DNA from 2 places in the Ensifer sp. 4252 genome. Region 1 is predicted to be linked to the other one. Evidence: riboswitches for the same ligand, from Rfam matches in the RefSeq annotation. Region 1 holds a riboswitch; the other holds the start of a gene.
What was found. Region 1 has a riboswitch for S-adenosylmethionine ahead of metA (homoserine O-acetyltransferase MetA). Riboswitches for the same ligand answer to the same signal wherever they lie in the genome.
Positions count from the first base shown of each region.

Region 1 (6,243 bases):
CAGAACGCCAAGATCCTGGTCGCCGGCGACAACTTCGGCTGCGGCTCCTCGCGCGAACACGCGCCCTGGGCGCTTCTCGACTTCGGCATCCGCTGCGTGATCTCGACCTCGTTTGCCGACATCTTCTACAACAACTGTTTCAAGAACGGCATCCTGCCGATCGTCGTCAGCCAGGAGAACCTGGACAAGCTGATGGACGACGCCTCGCGCGGCTCCAACGCCATCCTCTCGATCGACCTGGAATCCCAGGAGATCACCGGCCCGGACGGCGGCACGGTCAAGTTCGAGATCGATGCCTTCAAGCGCCACTGCCTGCTGAACGGCCTCGATGACATCGGCCTGACGCTGGAGAAGGCAACGGCCATCGACAGCTTTGAAAAGTCGACCGCCGCCTCGCGCCCCTGGGCGTGAGCGACGGGATGACGCGCAAGCTCATCTCCTCCGGTTCGCCCTTCGAGAAGACGGCAGGCTATTCGCGTGCCGTCGCCAAGGGCGACTGGTGCTTCGTCTCCGGCACCACCGGCTACGATTACGCCACCATGACCATGCCGGAAACGGTGGAAGAGCAGGCACGCAATTGCCTGAAGACGATCGAGGGCGCGCTGAAAGAGGCGGGCTTCTCGCTCTCGGAGGTGGTGCGCAATCACTATTACGTCACCGATGCCAGCTTTGCCGACCGGGTTTTCCGATCTTCGGCGAGATGTTCGGCGATATCCGCCCTGCCGCCACCATGATCGTCTGCGACCTCATCCGCCCGGAAATGCTGATCGAGATCGAGGTTACCGCCTTCCGCGGCTGACGTCTGACGGACCACGGCCGGCGGCAGTGACACCTGCACCGCTTATGCGCTACTGCAGAGGCATGATGACGGACCTCGCCCGCAGGACCGTCTTTCACATCGCCACGACCGGAAGAAGCCCATGCAATTCGAAGGCACCGCCGACTATATCGCCGACAAGGACCTGATGATCGCCGTCAACGCTGCGATCCGGCTGGAACGGCCGCTGCTTGTCAAGGGCGAGCCCGGCACCGGCAAGACCGAGCTTGCTCGCCAGATCGCCGCAGCCCTTGACCTCGAGCTCATCGAATGGAGCGTCAAGTCGACGACCAAGGCGCAGCAGGGGCTTTACGAATATGACGCCGTCTCGCGTCTGCGCGACAGCCAGCTCGGCGACGAGCGCGTCAACGACGTCAGGAACTACATCCGCAAGGGCAAGCTCTGGCAGGCGTTCGAGGCCGGGCGCCGTGTGGTGCTGCTGATCGACGAGATCGACAAGGCCGACATCGAGTTTCCGAACGATCTGCTGCAGGAGCTCGACCGGATGGAGTTCCACGTCTACGAGACAAATGAAACGATCCACGCCCGCCAGCGGCCGATCGTCGTCATCACCTCCAACAACGAGAAGGAACTGCCGGACGCCTTCCTGCGCCGCTGCTTCTTCCACTATATTCGCTTTCCCGATGCCGACACGCTCGCCCGCATCGTCGAGGTGCACTATCCCGGCATCCGCAAGACGCTGCTTTCGGCAGCCCTTGCCGCCTTCTACGATATCCGCCAGGTGCCGGGGCTGAAGAAAAAGCCCTCGACCTCCGAAGCGCTCGACTGGATCCGCCTGCTCGTCGCCGACGAGATCGACCCGGCCGACCTGCGCGCCGATCCGAAAACCATGCTGCCGAAGCTGCACGGCGCGCTGCTCAAGAACGAGCAGGACGTTCACCTCTTCGAGCGCCTGGCCTTCTTGGCGCGCCGCGACCAGTGAGACCCGACGCCAACAAGGTCCTGATCTACGCCACCTGGCGAGAGCATCTGCTTGTTTTCGACGAGCCGGACTTTCCTGAAATCGACCTGCAGGTTCCAGGCGGCACGATGGAGCCGGGCGAAAGCCCTGAAGCCGCAGCCTTGCGCGAATTTGTCGAGGAGACCGGCCTTACGCCACCCGCGACATTGATGCCGCTTGCAACGCAGGATTACTGCTTTACGAAGGACGGCCGACAAATCTGCCATCGCCGGCACTATTTCCATGCGACGCTTGCCGGCGACCACAGGCAAACCTGGCTGCACTGCGAGATGACGCCGGACGGCGGCGGCCCGCCGATCCGCTTTCGCTTTTTCTGGCTCAGCCAAAGCGAAGCCAGCAAGCGGCTGGGTTACGGCATGCAGGACCGTCTGGATTTGCTGCAAACGCAAGGCGTTTGCCCCTCACCCTAGCCCTCTCCCCGCGCACGGAGAGAGGGACGCGGACCACTTGATCGTCAGCGGATTTCGGCTGGCAGTGGGCGGCGGGATTCTGTGGACTGACGAGGGGGGTGCGCTTGCGGCGCTGGTCCTTCTCCCCGCCTGCGGGGGAAGGGTGGCGGCAGCCGGATGAGGGGCCGTTTAGCCGGCGAATCGTTTTTCATTGACCCCCGCGCCCATGCCGCGCTATCAAACAATCCGTGGTGATTTGGCCGGCCGGCTTGCAGCCACGTTAAACAAATCGCTAAAGGGCCGAGGAAACGTGGATTTTCCGAGGACCGGTCGCGATCAATCGCCGCCGGTTTTTTTGTATTGATCGAGTGGAAGCCCCATGCCCATCAAGATACCCGATACGCTGCCCGCCTTCGAAACCCTCGCGACCGAGGGCGTGCGGGTGATGACCGAGACCGTGGCGATCCGTCAGGATATTCGCCCGCTCCAGATCGGGCTCCTGAACCTCATGCCGAACAAGGTCAAGACCGAGATCCAGATGGCGCGCCTCATCGGCGCCTCGCCGCTGCAGGTCGAGCTGTCGCTGATCCGCATCGGCGCGCATCGGGCGAAAAACACCTCCGAGGACCATCTGCTCGCCTTCTACGAGACCTGGGAGGAGGTGAAGGCCCGCAAGTTCGACGGCTTCATCATCACCGGTGCGCCCGTCGAAACGCTGGAATACGAGGACGTCACCTATTGGGACGAACTTAAGCGCATCCTCGACTGGACGACGACCAATGTGCATTCGACGCTGAACGTCTGCTGGGGTGCGATGGCGGCGATCTATCATTTCCACGGCGTGCCGAAATATCCGCTGAAGGAAAAGGCTTTCGGCGTCTACCGCCACCAGAACCTGCAGCCCTCCTCCGTCTATCTCAATGGCTTTTCCGACGATTTTGCCGTGCCGGTGTCGCGCTGGACCGAAGTGCGCCGCGCCGACATCGATGGGGTGCCCGACCTCGAGATCCTGATGGAATCGAAGGAGATGGGCGTCTGTCTCGTGCACGAGAACAAGGGCAAGCGCCTCTACATGTTCAATCACGTGGAGTATGATTCCACCTCGCTGTCGGACGAGTATTTCCGGGATGTGGATGCGGGCGCGCCGATCAAGATGCCGCACGACTATTTCCCGCACAATGATCCGACCCTGCCGCCGCAGAACCGCTGGCGCAGCCACGCGCATCTCTTTTTCGGCAACTGGATCAACGAGATGTACCAGACGACGCCCTACGAAATGGACCTGATCGGCAGAGGACAAGACTGAAGCCAAATGTTCATCCCCTTCTTCCTCGAATTGAAGGCTGCGAAGATCCCGGTGACGCTCCGGGAATTCCTGTCCCTGATCGAGGGCATGGAGGCGGGCATTGCTGCCTTCGACATCGAGGCGTTCTATTTTCTCGCGCGCACGGCGCTTGTGAAGGATGAGCGCCATATCGACCGCTTCGACGGCGTGTTCCGGCATTGTTTTTCCGGCCTCGAGGCCATCAATCCCCCAGGCGATTTCGAACAGGGGGCCATTCCCGAGGAATGGCTGCGCAAGCTTGCCGAGAAATATCTGAGCGAGGAAGAGAAACGCCTGGTCGAAAGCCTTGGTGGTTTCGAGACGCTGATGGAGACCTTGCGTCAGCGGCTGCGTGAGCAAGAGGGGCGCCACCAGGGCGGCTCCAAATGGATCGGCACCGCCGGCACCTCGCCCTTCGGCGCCTATGGCTACAACCCCGAAGGGGTCAGGATCGGCCAGGACGGCTCACGGCACCGCAGCGCGGTCAAGGTCTGGGACCGTCGCGAGTTCAGGGATTACGACGACACGGTCGAACTCGGCACGCGCAACATCAAGGTGGCGCTCAAACGGCTGCGGCGCTGGGTGCGCCAGGGTGCTGCCGACGAACTCGACCTTTCCGGCACGATCCGCGCTACCGCCGAGCACGGTTATCTCGATGTCGTAACCCGGCCGGAACGCCGCAACGCGGTCAAGCTCTTGATGTTCTTCGACGTCGGCGGCTCGATGGACGACCATATCCGCATCGTCGAGGAGCTGTTTTCTGCGGCACGCGGCGAATTTCGCCACATGGAGCATTTCTACTTTCACAATTGCGTCTACGAGGGACTGTGGAAGGACAATCGTCGCCGCCGCGCCGACATCACCCGCACGGCGGAGCTGCTGCGTACCTTCGGCAGCGACTACCGCGCGATCTTCGTCGGCGACGCATCCATGAGCCCCTACGAGGTCAGCCACCCCGGCGGTTCAGTCGAGCATTGGAACGACGAGGCCGGCGGGCTCTGGCTCTCGCGTATCGCCGCCCACTTTCCGCGATCCATCTGGCTCAATCCGGTTGCCGAGCAGCATTGGGGCTATACCCAGTCGATCGGCATGATCAAGAACCTCGTCGGCGGGCGGATGTTTCCTTTGACGCTTGCCGGACTGCAGGATGCGACGAAACAACTATCACGCTGAATCTACCGCAGAAAATCTCGATTTCCGGTTGCCGATCCCCCTGAAATGACGCAGGTTGCTTGCCGCGAGGACTGCATGTTTCCGTAAATCCTAGCCGATTTAAGGATAAAACATGCAGCAGTTCTAGAGTGTACAGCGACCTTTGCGCGTCTGCTAAGACGCGCGGCGCTGTAGGGGAGCCAGGCGATGGACAAGCATGCGCATACGGAAATCTTCGGACACCTGCCATCGGGTGAACCGGTTCACCGTGTCGTGCTCTCCGGCGGTGGCCTGACCGCCCATATCCTCACTTGGGGAGGCGTGATCCAGGACCTGCGGCTGGACGGCCATGAGCCGCCGCTGGTGCTCGGCTTTACCGATCTCGAAAGTTATCTCGACCATTCTCCCTATTTTGGTGCGACCCCCGGCCGCTGCGCCAACCGCATTGGCGACGGCCGCTTCACGCTCGACGGCAAAAGCCACCAGCTCGAATGCAATGAAAAGGGTGTGACCCATCTGCATGGCGGCAGCGACAACATCGGCAAGCGCAACTGGACGATCGTCAGCCACACACCGGACAGCGTCACGCTTGCAATCACCGACCCGGACGGCCGCGCCGGCTATCCCGGCACCTGCCAGATCCGCTGCACCTACCAGCTGAAGCCCGGCGGTGTGCTCAGCGTCGTCTACGAGACGGAGACCGACCGTCCGACGCTCGCCAATGTCTGCCAGCACAGCTATTTCAATCTCGATGGCGGCGCGAATGCGCTCGGCCACGACATCATGATCGCCGCCGACCATTATCTGCCGACCAACGAGCGCCAGGTTCCGACAGGGGAAGTCCGCCCGGTCGAAGGCACCGCCTTCGATCTCAGGGAAATGACCTCGCTCAAGCGCCAGACCGAGGGCGAACGCATCGCCTACGACCACAATTTCTGCCTCTCGCCGGAACGCATGGCGAAACACGCGGTCGCCTTTGCCCGCAGTCTCAATTCCGGCGTGACGATGGAAGTGCTGACGACCGAGCCCGGCGTCCAGCTCTATACCGGTTTCAAGCTCGACGTGCCGGTGCCCGGCCTCGAAGGACGCCGCTATGGCGCCTTTGCCGGCTTCTGCCTGGAAACCCAGGTGTGGCCGGACGCCGTCAATCACGAAGGCTTTCCCAACGCGGTTTTGCGCCCCGGCGAAATCCGCCGCCAGGAAACGGACTATGTCTTCATGAAGAGCTGAGTATCTCCGCCGCGACCGTCGGCGACGCGTGGATTGGCGCGACCGTAAAGCTGTACGGTTGCCGTTCTTCCCGAAGAAGGCAACGGCTTCACCCAAGGCGAAAAAATAACTATGTTACAATCTGTTGGGAAAATTGGAGCGGGTGAGGCGATTCGAACGCCCGACCCCAACCTTGGCAAGGTTGTGCTCTACCCCTGAGCTACACCCGCTCATTACCTCGGTCCGGGGGTAGTCGGTGGACCGTGGGTGCCGCGCTGTCTTGCGGCGACGGGCGCTATATGGCCTAAGCGATTTTGGAATGCAACAGGGAAATGAAGAGAAATCGAATATTTTTTGGGAGCCCTCTCGG
Region 1 covers NZ_JBNDIU010000002.1:193,950-200,192, forward strand. The annotation lists gene leuD (3-isopropylmalate dehydratase small subunit) at 1-411, shown strand, start outside; partial or broken gene ABIE33_RS07865 (RidA family protein) at 420-799, shown strand; gene ABIE33_RS07870 (AAA family ATPase) at 921-1,760, shown strand; gene ABIE33_RS07875 (NUDIX hydrolase) at 1,757-2,209, shown strand; SAM riboswitch at 2,427-2,504, shown strand; gene metA (homoserine O-acetyltransferase MetA) at 2,568-3,494, shown strand; gene ABIE33_RS07885 (vWA domain-containing protein) at 3,501-4,685, shown strand; gene ABIE33_RS07890 (aldose epimerase family protein) at 4,872-5,894, shown strand; tRNA gene ABIE33_RS07895 (tRNA-Gly) at 6,029-6,103, opposite strand.

Region 2 (6,243 bases), on a different contig from region 1:
CCGGCGCGGCGATCGCGTCGTGGTCAAGACCCGTGAAGGCGAGGTCATGGCGAAAATCCTGGTGCGGCATACTCCGCGCAATATCGAACTGCTATCGCTCAACCCGGAGCATCCCAACCGGAGTTTCGAAATGAGCGAAGTCGAATGGATCGCCCGGATCATCTGGGCCAGCCAATAGGACATCTTTCCTGATGCGGCAGCAACTGATCACCCTTGCAGGCGGGATTGCCGCCCTGGCGCTCTATACGGGCATCCTCTATGCCGGTGCTGCGACGATCCGCGACCGGGAAAGTGCTGCCACGCCGGACTTCGTGCTCGAAACGCCCGACATGGGGGAAATGGAGCCGGCGGACGGAGCCGACGACGTGCCGTTCGACATGACTGCCCCTGAACCGAACGACACGCCGCCTGATGGCGGCCAGAGCGAAAGCAGCTCCCACTCGACCGAGACCACTGCCCGGACCATCGAACCGCAACAGTTCGGCTTGCCCGAAGAGGTGACGACGAAGCCGCTTGAACGCATAGAGCCGCGCACGCCGCTGTCGGATACGAACACGGAAAAGCCCAAGGCGCCGACGATCCTCCAGCGACCGCTAGCGCTCGCAGCCGGGCTTATCCGCTTCGACAAGATGACGCTTCAGCTCGACGGCATCGAGCCGGAAGCGGCGGAACGGACCTGTGAAAGCGGCGGCAAGAGCTGGCCCTGCGGCATGGTCGCCCGGACAGCGTTCCGCAATTTCCTGCGTGCCCGCGCGGTCAGTTGCGATATTGCCGGCGACGGAACGGGCGAGACCGTCACCGCCCATTGCACCGTAGGCGGCCAGGATCCTGCAGCCTGGCTCGTTGCCAATGGCTGGGCGATGCCGTTGCCCGGCTCGCCGCTCGAAGAGCAAGCCGACGCGGCGCGCAAGGCAAAGCTTGGCTTCTACGGCGATGACCCGCGCGATTTTCGCCAGACGCCGATGCCATTCGACGATCCGAGCGCAGCAGCGGCGATGGACGAAGCTGCACCGGACTTGTAAGGAACGGCGGAACACACCAACTCTTCCCCGACACTTGCCGGAAAGCACCCATGCCCCCAAGCCTCAGCCAGCACGAAGCCCTCGTCTATGTCATGGTCATGATGTCGGCCGTCGACCGGGAGATGAGCGACGACGAGTTCGCGCGCATCGGCAGGCTCGTGCAGTTTCTTCCGGCCTTCGAAGGCTTCGACGAGGACCAGCTCGTGCTTGTCGGCCACGAATGTGCGGCCCAGCTTGCCGCCCCCGAGGGTCTCGACATCGTGCTTGAGATCGTGCGCGAGGCGCTGCCCGAGAGGCTTCACGAAACGGCTTATGCACTCGCGGTCGAGATTGCGGCCGCCGACCAGCGCATCCGCAACGAGGAGATCCGCCTGTTGCAATTGCTGCGCGATCGCCTCAGCCTCGACAAACTCACCTGCGCCGCAATCGAGCGCGGCGCCCTCGCCCGCTTCCGCAAATAACGACGGCCCCATTCAGCCGGCTCACGTCAACGTGTCTTGGCGCGGCGCTGGTGACGCGTGATATCGCTTTGCGGCAAACCAACAGTGAGGCGTAACGGATGCAGCTTTTCGGCGTGACCGAGCCACTATGGCGCCTTGCGGCCTTTCTCTCGGTCTTTGCTGCCCTGGCAGTGCTTGAGCTTCTGCATCCGCGTCTGGAGCGCCCAGAACTGCAACGGGCGCTGAAGGCGCGGCGCTGGTTTACCAACCTCTCCATTCTGGTGCTGTCCTCGCTTTCGCTGCGGCTGATCTTCCCGGCCGCGGCTACCGGCGCGGCACTCTGGGCCCAGGCCCGGGGATACGGCCTGCTGCCGGTGTTGGGCGTTCCTTCGCTGCTCGCCGGCGTGATCGCCTTCATCGTACTCGACTTCGCCATCTGGCTGGAACACGTCGTTTTTCACAAGATCCCGCTCCTGTGGCGGATGCACCGGGTGCATCACGCCGACCCTGGCGTCGACCTGACCACGGCGTTGCGGTTTCACCCGCTGGAGATCCTCTTCTCGATGGCCTGGAAGACTGGCGTCATCGTCGTGCTCGGCGCGCCTGCGGTCGCCGTGCTTTTGTTCGAGATCGTGCTGAACGCCGCCGCCATGTTCAATCATGCCAATCTGCGGCTGCCACCCCGCCTCGACCGTGCGCTGCGGCCGCTGATCGTCACGCCCGACATGCATCGCATCCACCACTCGACCGAGCGCTCGGAGACGGATTCGAACTACGGTTTCAACCTGGCGATCTGGGATCGGCTGTTTTCGACCTATACGGACCGGCCGAAGCTGGGCGACGATGCGATCGAAACGGGGCTCACTGCCTATGGCCGAAGCGAGCCGACCAGGCTTCTGTGGTCGTTGCTTCTGCCGTTCCGGCGTACGGATCAGTAAATACCGTTCGGGAAATAGCGAAGGTAGATCTCGTCCAGCCGTCCGCTGCGCGAAAGCGCCAGCAGGGCATGATCGATCGCCTGCGTCAGCGCCGGCTCGGCCTTGCGGTTCATGATCGTCAGCCCCTCGCCCAGAAAGCGCTGCGAGAAATAGGCGCCGTCGACAAGCGCGCAGCAACCGGCAGCAGCGCTGCCGGACACCCAGAAGGAAAGCTGCATGCCGTCGGAAAAGACGGCCGGCACCTCACCCTTTTGCAGGGCAGCGAGCATCGCATCGCGATCGGGAAAGATCTTGGCTTCGAGCTTCGGGAAGAAAGCCCTAAACATCACCTCATGCGTGGTCCCGGAGACGACGCCGACCGACTTGGCCTTCAGATCAGTCGGAGTAGAGACGGCACCGGCCGCCTTGGTGTTGACGGCGAAGCGTGCGGGAAGCCGCATGAACGGCCGCGAGAAGCCGAAGCGCTGACGCAATTCCGGGCTGACCGCGATGCCGGCAGCAACCGCCTCGCCCTGCCCCTCTTCCAGCGCCGGAAGCAGTTCGGCATAGGTTACCGCCTGGATCTGGCATTTGGCTTCGATATCGAGTTCGCGGCAAATCTCGCGCACCAGGTCGACATGGAAGCCCGAAAGCTTGCCCGACTGGTCAATGAAGTTGAACGGTGGAAAATCCACCGTGGTCAGAAACCTGAGCCGCGCAAGGCCGGTCAGGTCCGGCTTTGCGATGCGCTCACGCGCATCGAACAGATTGGGCAGGTCCTTGGGCTGGGCGGCGAGCGGAGCGGCCATCAGATAGACGCAGAGAGCCAGCAGTCGGTGAATTTTCATGGGCAAGGGCCAGCGCGTCTCTTCGGGATGCCATGCGGCCTGCAAAGCCGCGGATGATTCATGGGTGATGACAAGATTAGCCGGATGGAACCGGGCTGGCTACTGGCTTCGGCGCCATACCGTTCGCGCCGTCGCCCTCAGGAGTGCCGGCTCAAAGCCTGGCTGGCCGATATCGAAGAAAAAGTGGAGCGGGTGATCGGGATCGAACCGACGACATCAAGCTTGGGAAGCTGGCGTTCTACCACTGAACTACACCCGCAGCGCTTCGGAAACTTCCTCAACCGCATGCATCTGTCAAGGACCGTTGCGCCGCGTTGCCGCGCAACGGCGCTTTTTCTGTTATTCCGCGTGGAAATGTTTGGAGAGCTTGAGGCCCTGCGCCTGGTAGTTGGAGCCGAGGCCGAGGCCGTACAGTCCTTCCGGACGCTCGAGCATATGCTCATAGACCAGTCGGCCAACGATCTGGCCGTGCTCGAGGATGAACGGAACCTCGTGGCTGCGCACTTCGAGCACGGCACGGCTGCCGCTGCCACCGGCGGACGCGTGGCCAAAGCCCGGATCGAAGAAGCCGGCATAGTGCACGCGGAATTCACCGACCAATGGATCGAACGGCGTCATCTCGGCAGCGTAAAGCGGCGGAACGTGCACCGCTTCGCGCGACACGAGGATGTAGAATTCGTCGGGATCGAGGATCAGCTCGTCGCGGCCGCGGCTGTAGAGCGGCTCCCAGAAATCGAAGACCGCATGCTGCGCCTTCTTGTCGACGTCGACGACCGCCGTGTGATGCTTGCCGCGATAACCGATAAGCCCGTCCGGACCGGTTCCCTTGAGGTCGATCGAGAGCGCAATCCCACCGCCGCTGACATTGGGTTTCTCGCTTGCAACCAGCATGTCGCTTTCATGCAGCGCCAGCAGCTCCTGCTCGGAGAGCAGCGACTGGCCGGTGCGGAAGCGGATCTGCGACAGGCGCGAGCCGCGCCTAACGACGATCGGGAAAGTGCGAGGGCTGATTTCGAGATAGAGCGGGCCGCGATATCCAGCCGGGATCTTGTCGAACTCCTGGGCGCGATCGGTGATGACGCGGGTGAAGATGTCGAGGCGACCGGTCGAGCTCTTCGGGTTCGCCGAAGCCGACATGGTCTCCGGCAAGTCGAGGCTTTCCATCAGCGGCACGATATAGACGCAGCCGGTCTCCAGCACGGCGCCGTCGGAGAGATCGACGACATGCAGTTTCAGCCGGTCGAGCTTGTCGGCAACAAGGTGAGCCGGACCCGGCATGAAGCTCGCGCGCACGCGAAATGCCTTGGCGCCAAGGCGCAGGTCGAGGCTTGCCGGCTGGATCTGATCGGCATCCAGCGCCTTTTCGCTTTTCAAGCGCCCGGTCGCAAACAGCGCGGCGATCGCGCGGTCGGCCAAAATCCCAGTCTCGCGGCCCATTTCGATCCTCTTTTCAGTTGCGAGACAAAACCAAACTCCAGGAATTGACGCAAGCGCACCCAAGCAGTATTGGAGCTTTATCCCGTGGTGATTTGGCCGGTCGGCTTGCAGCCACGTTAAACAAGTAGCTAAAAAGGCCGGGTATCAAACCGGCCCTTCACGCGGCCGGTTTTTTTGTTTTTGAAGGTGACCGTCACATGAGCAAAAACTGGCGCCCGGCAACCCAACTCGTCCACGGCGGAACGACCCGCTCCCAGCACGGCGAGACGTCCGAGGCTATCTTCCTCACCCAGGGCTTCGTCTACGACACATCCGAGGCGGCGGAGGCGCGCTTCAAGGGCGAGACCGAAGGCTTCATCTATGCCCGTTACGGCAGCCCCACCAACGACATGTTCGAAAAGCGCATGTGCATGCTGGAAGGCGCCGAAGATGCGCGCGCCACGGCATCGGGCATGGCCGCCGTCACCGCCGCCATTCTCTGCCAGCTGAAGGCCGGCGACCATATCGTTGCCGCCCGCGCCCTCTTCGGCTCCTGCCGCTGGGTGGTCGAGACGCTGGCGCCGAAGTACGGCATCGAGTGCACGCTGGTCGACGGTCGCGATCTCGCCAACTGGGAAAAGGCAATCCAGAAGAACACCAAGGTCTTCTTCCTGGAAAGCCCGACCAACCCGACGCTCGAAGTGATCGACATCGCCGGCGTTTCCAAGCTTGCCAACCAGATCGGCGCCAAGGTGGTGGTCGACAACGTCTTCGCCACGCCGCTGTTCCAGAAGCCGCTCGAGCTTGGCGCGCATATCGTCGTCTACTCCGCCACCAAGCATATTGATGGCCAGGGCCGTTGCCTCGGCGGCGTGGTGCTGTCCGACAAGGACTGGATCAACGAGCATCTGCACGATTACTTCCGCCACACCGGCCCGGCGATGTCGCCGTTCAACGCCTGGACCTTGCTGAAGGGCATCGAGACGCTGCCGCTGCGCGTCAAGCAGCAGACCGAGAACGCCCGCCGCATCGCCGATTTCCTCGCTGAGCAGCCGCAGGTCGCCAAGGTGATCTACCCCGGCCGCGCGGACCATCCGCAGGCCGACATTATCGCCAAGCAGATGACCGGCGGCTCGACCCTCGTCGCCTTCGAACTCAAGGGCGGCAAGGATGCGGCCTTCGCGCTGCAGAACGCGCTGCAGATCGCCCGCATCTCCAACAATCTCGGTGATTCCAAGAGCCTGATCACGCATCCGGCGACGACGACGCACAAGAACCTGACGGACGAGGCTCGCGACGAACTCGGTATTTCTGCTGGTACCGTGCGTTTCTCGGCCGGCATCGAGGACAGCGACGACATCGTCGAGGACTTCGCCCGCGCGCTGAAGGCCGTGAAGGCCTGATGCACACGAACAAAACGGCCGCCCCACGAGATCGGCGGCGGCCGCTACTCTACGTCGCGAAAACGCATTCGCGCGAGCACAATGCGCGATAGCGCGGTGTAGAGGCAGACGACGGCAAACAGCGCCGCCAGCACCGGAAACCACGTCGGGAACAGGCAGAAGGCCAGGAAGACGGCGATCGTCTCGGTCGCCTCAGC
Region 2 covers NZ_JBNDIU010000001.1:1,188,791-1,195,033, forward strand. The annotation lists gene ABIE33_RS05775 (S24 family peptidase) at 1-178, shown strand, start outside; gene ABIE33_RS05780 (thermonuclease family protein) at 192-1,022, shown strand; gene ABIE33_RS05785 (tellurite resistance TerB family protein) at 1,073-1,483, shown strand; gene ABIE33_RS05790 (sterol desaturase family protein) at 1,582-2,400, shown strand; gene ABIE33_RS05795 (transporter substrate-binding domain-containing protein) at 2,394-3,227, opposite strand; tRNA gene ABIE33_RS05800 (tRNA-Gly) at 3,412-3,486, opposite strand; gene ABIE33_RS05805 (2'-deoxycytidine 5'-triphosphate deaminase) at 3,567-4,664, opposite strand; SAM riboswitch at 4,739-4,817, shown strand; gene ABIE33_RS05810 (O-succinylhomoserine sulfhydrylase) at 4,862-6,046, shown strand; gene ABIE33_RS05815 (CDP-alcohol phosphatidyltransferase family protein) at 6,091-6,243, opposite strand, start outside.
Region 2: linked by a shared signal. The riboswitch ahead of ABIE33_RS05810 (O-succinylhomoserine sulfhydrylase) and the one ahead of metA (homoserine O-acetyltransferase MetA) in region 1 are both predicted to bind S-adenosylmethionine.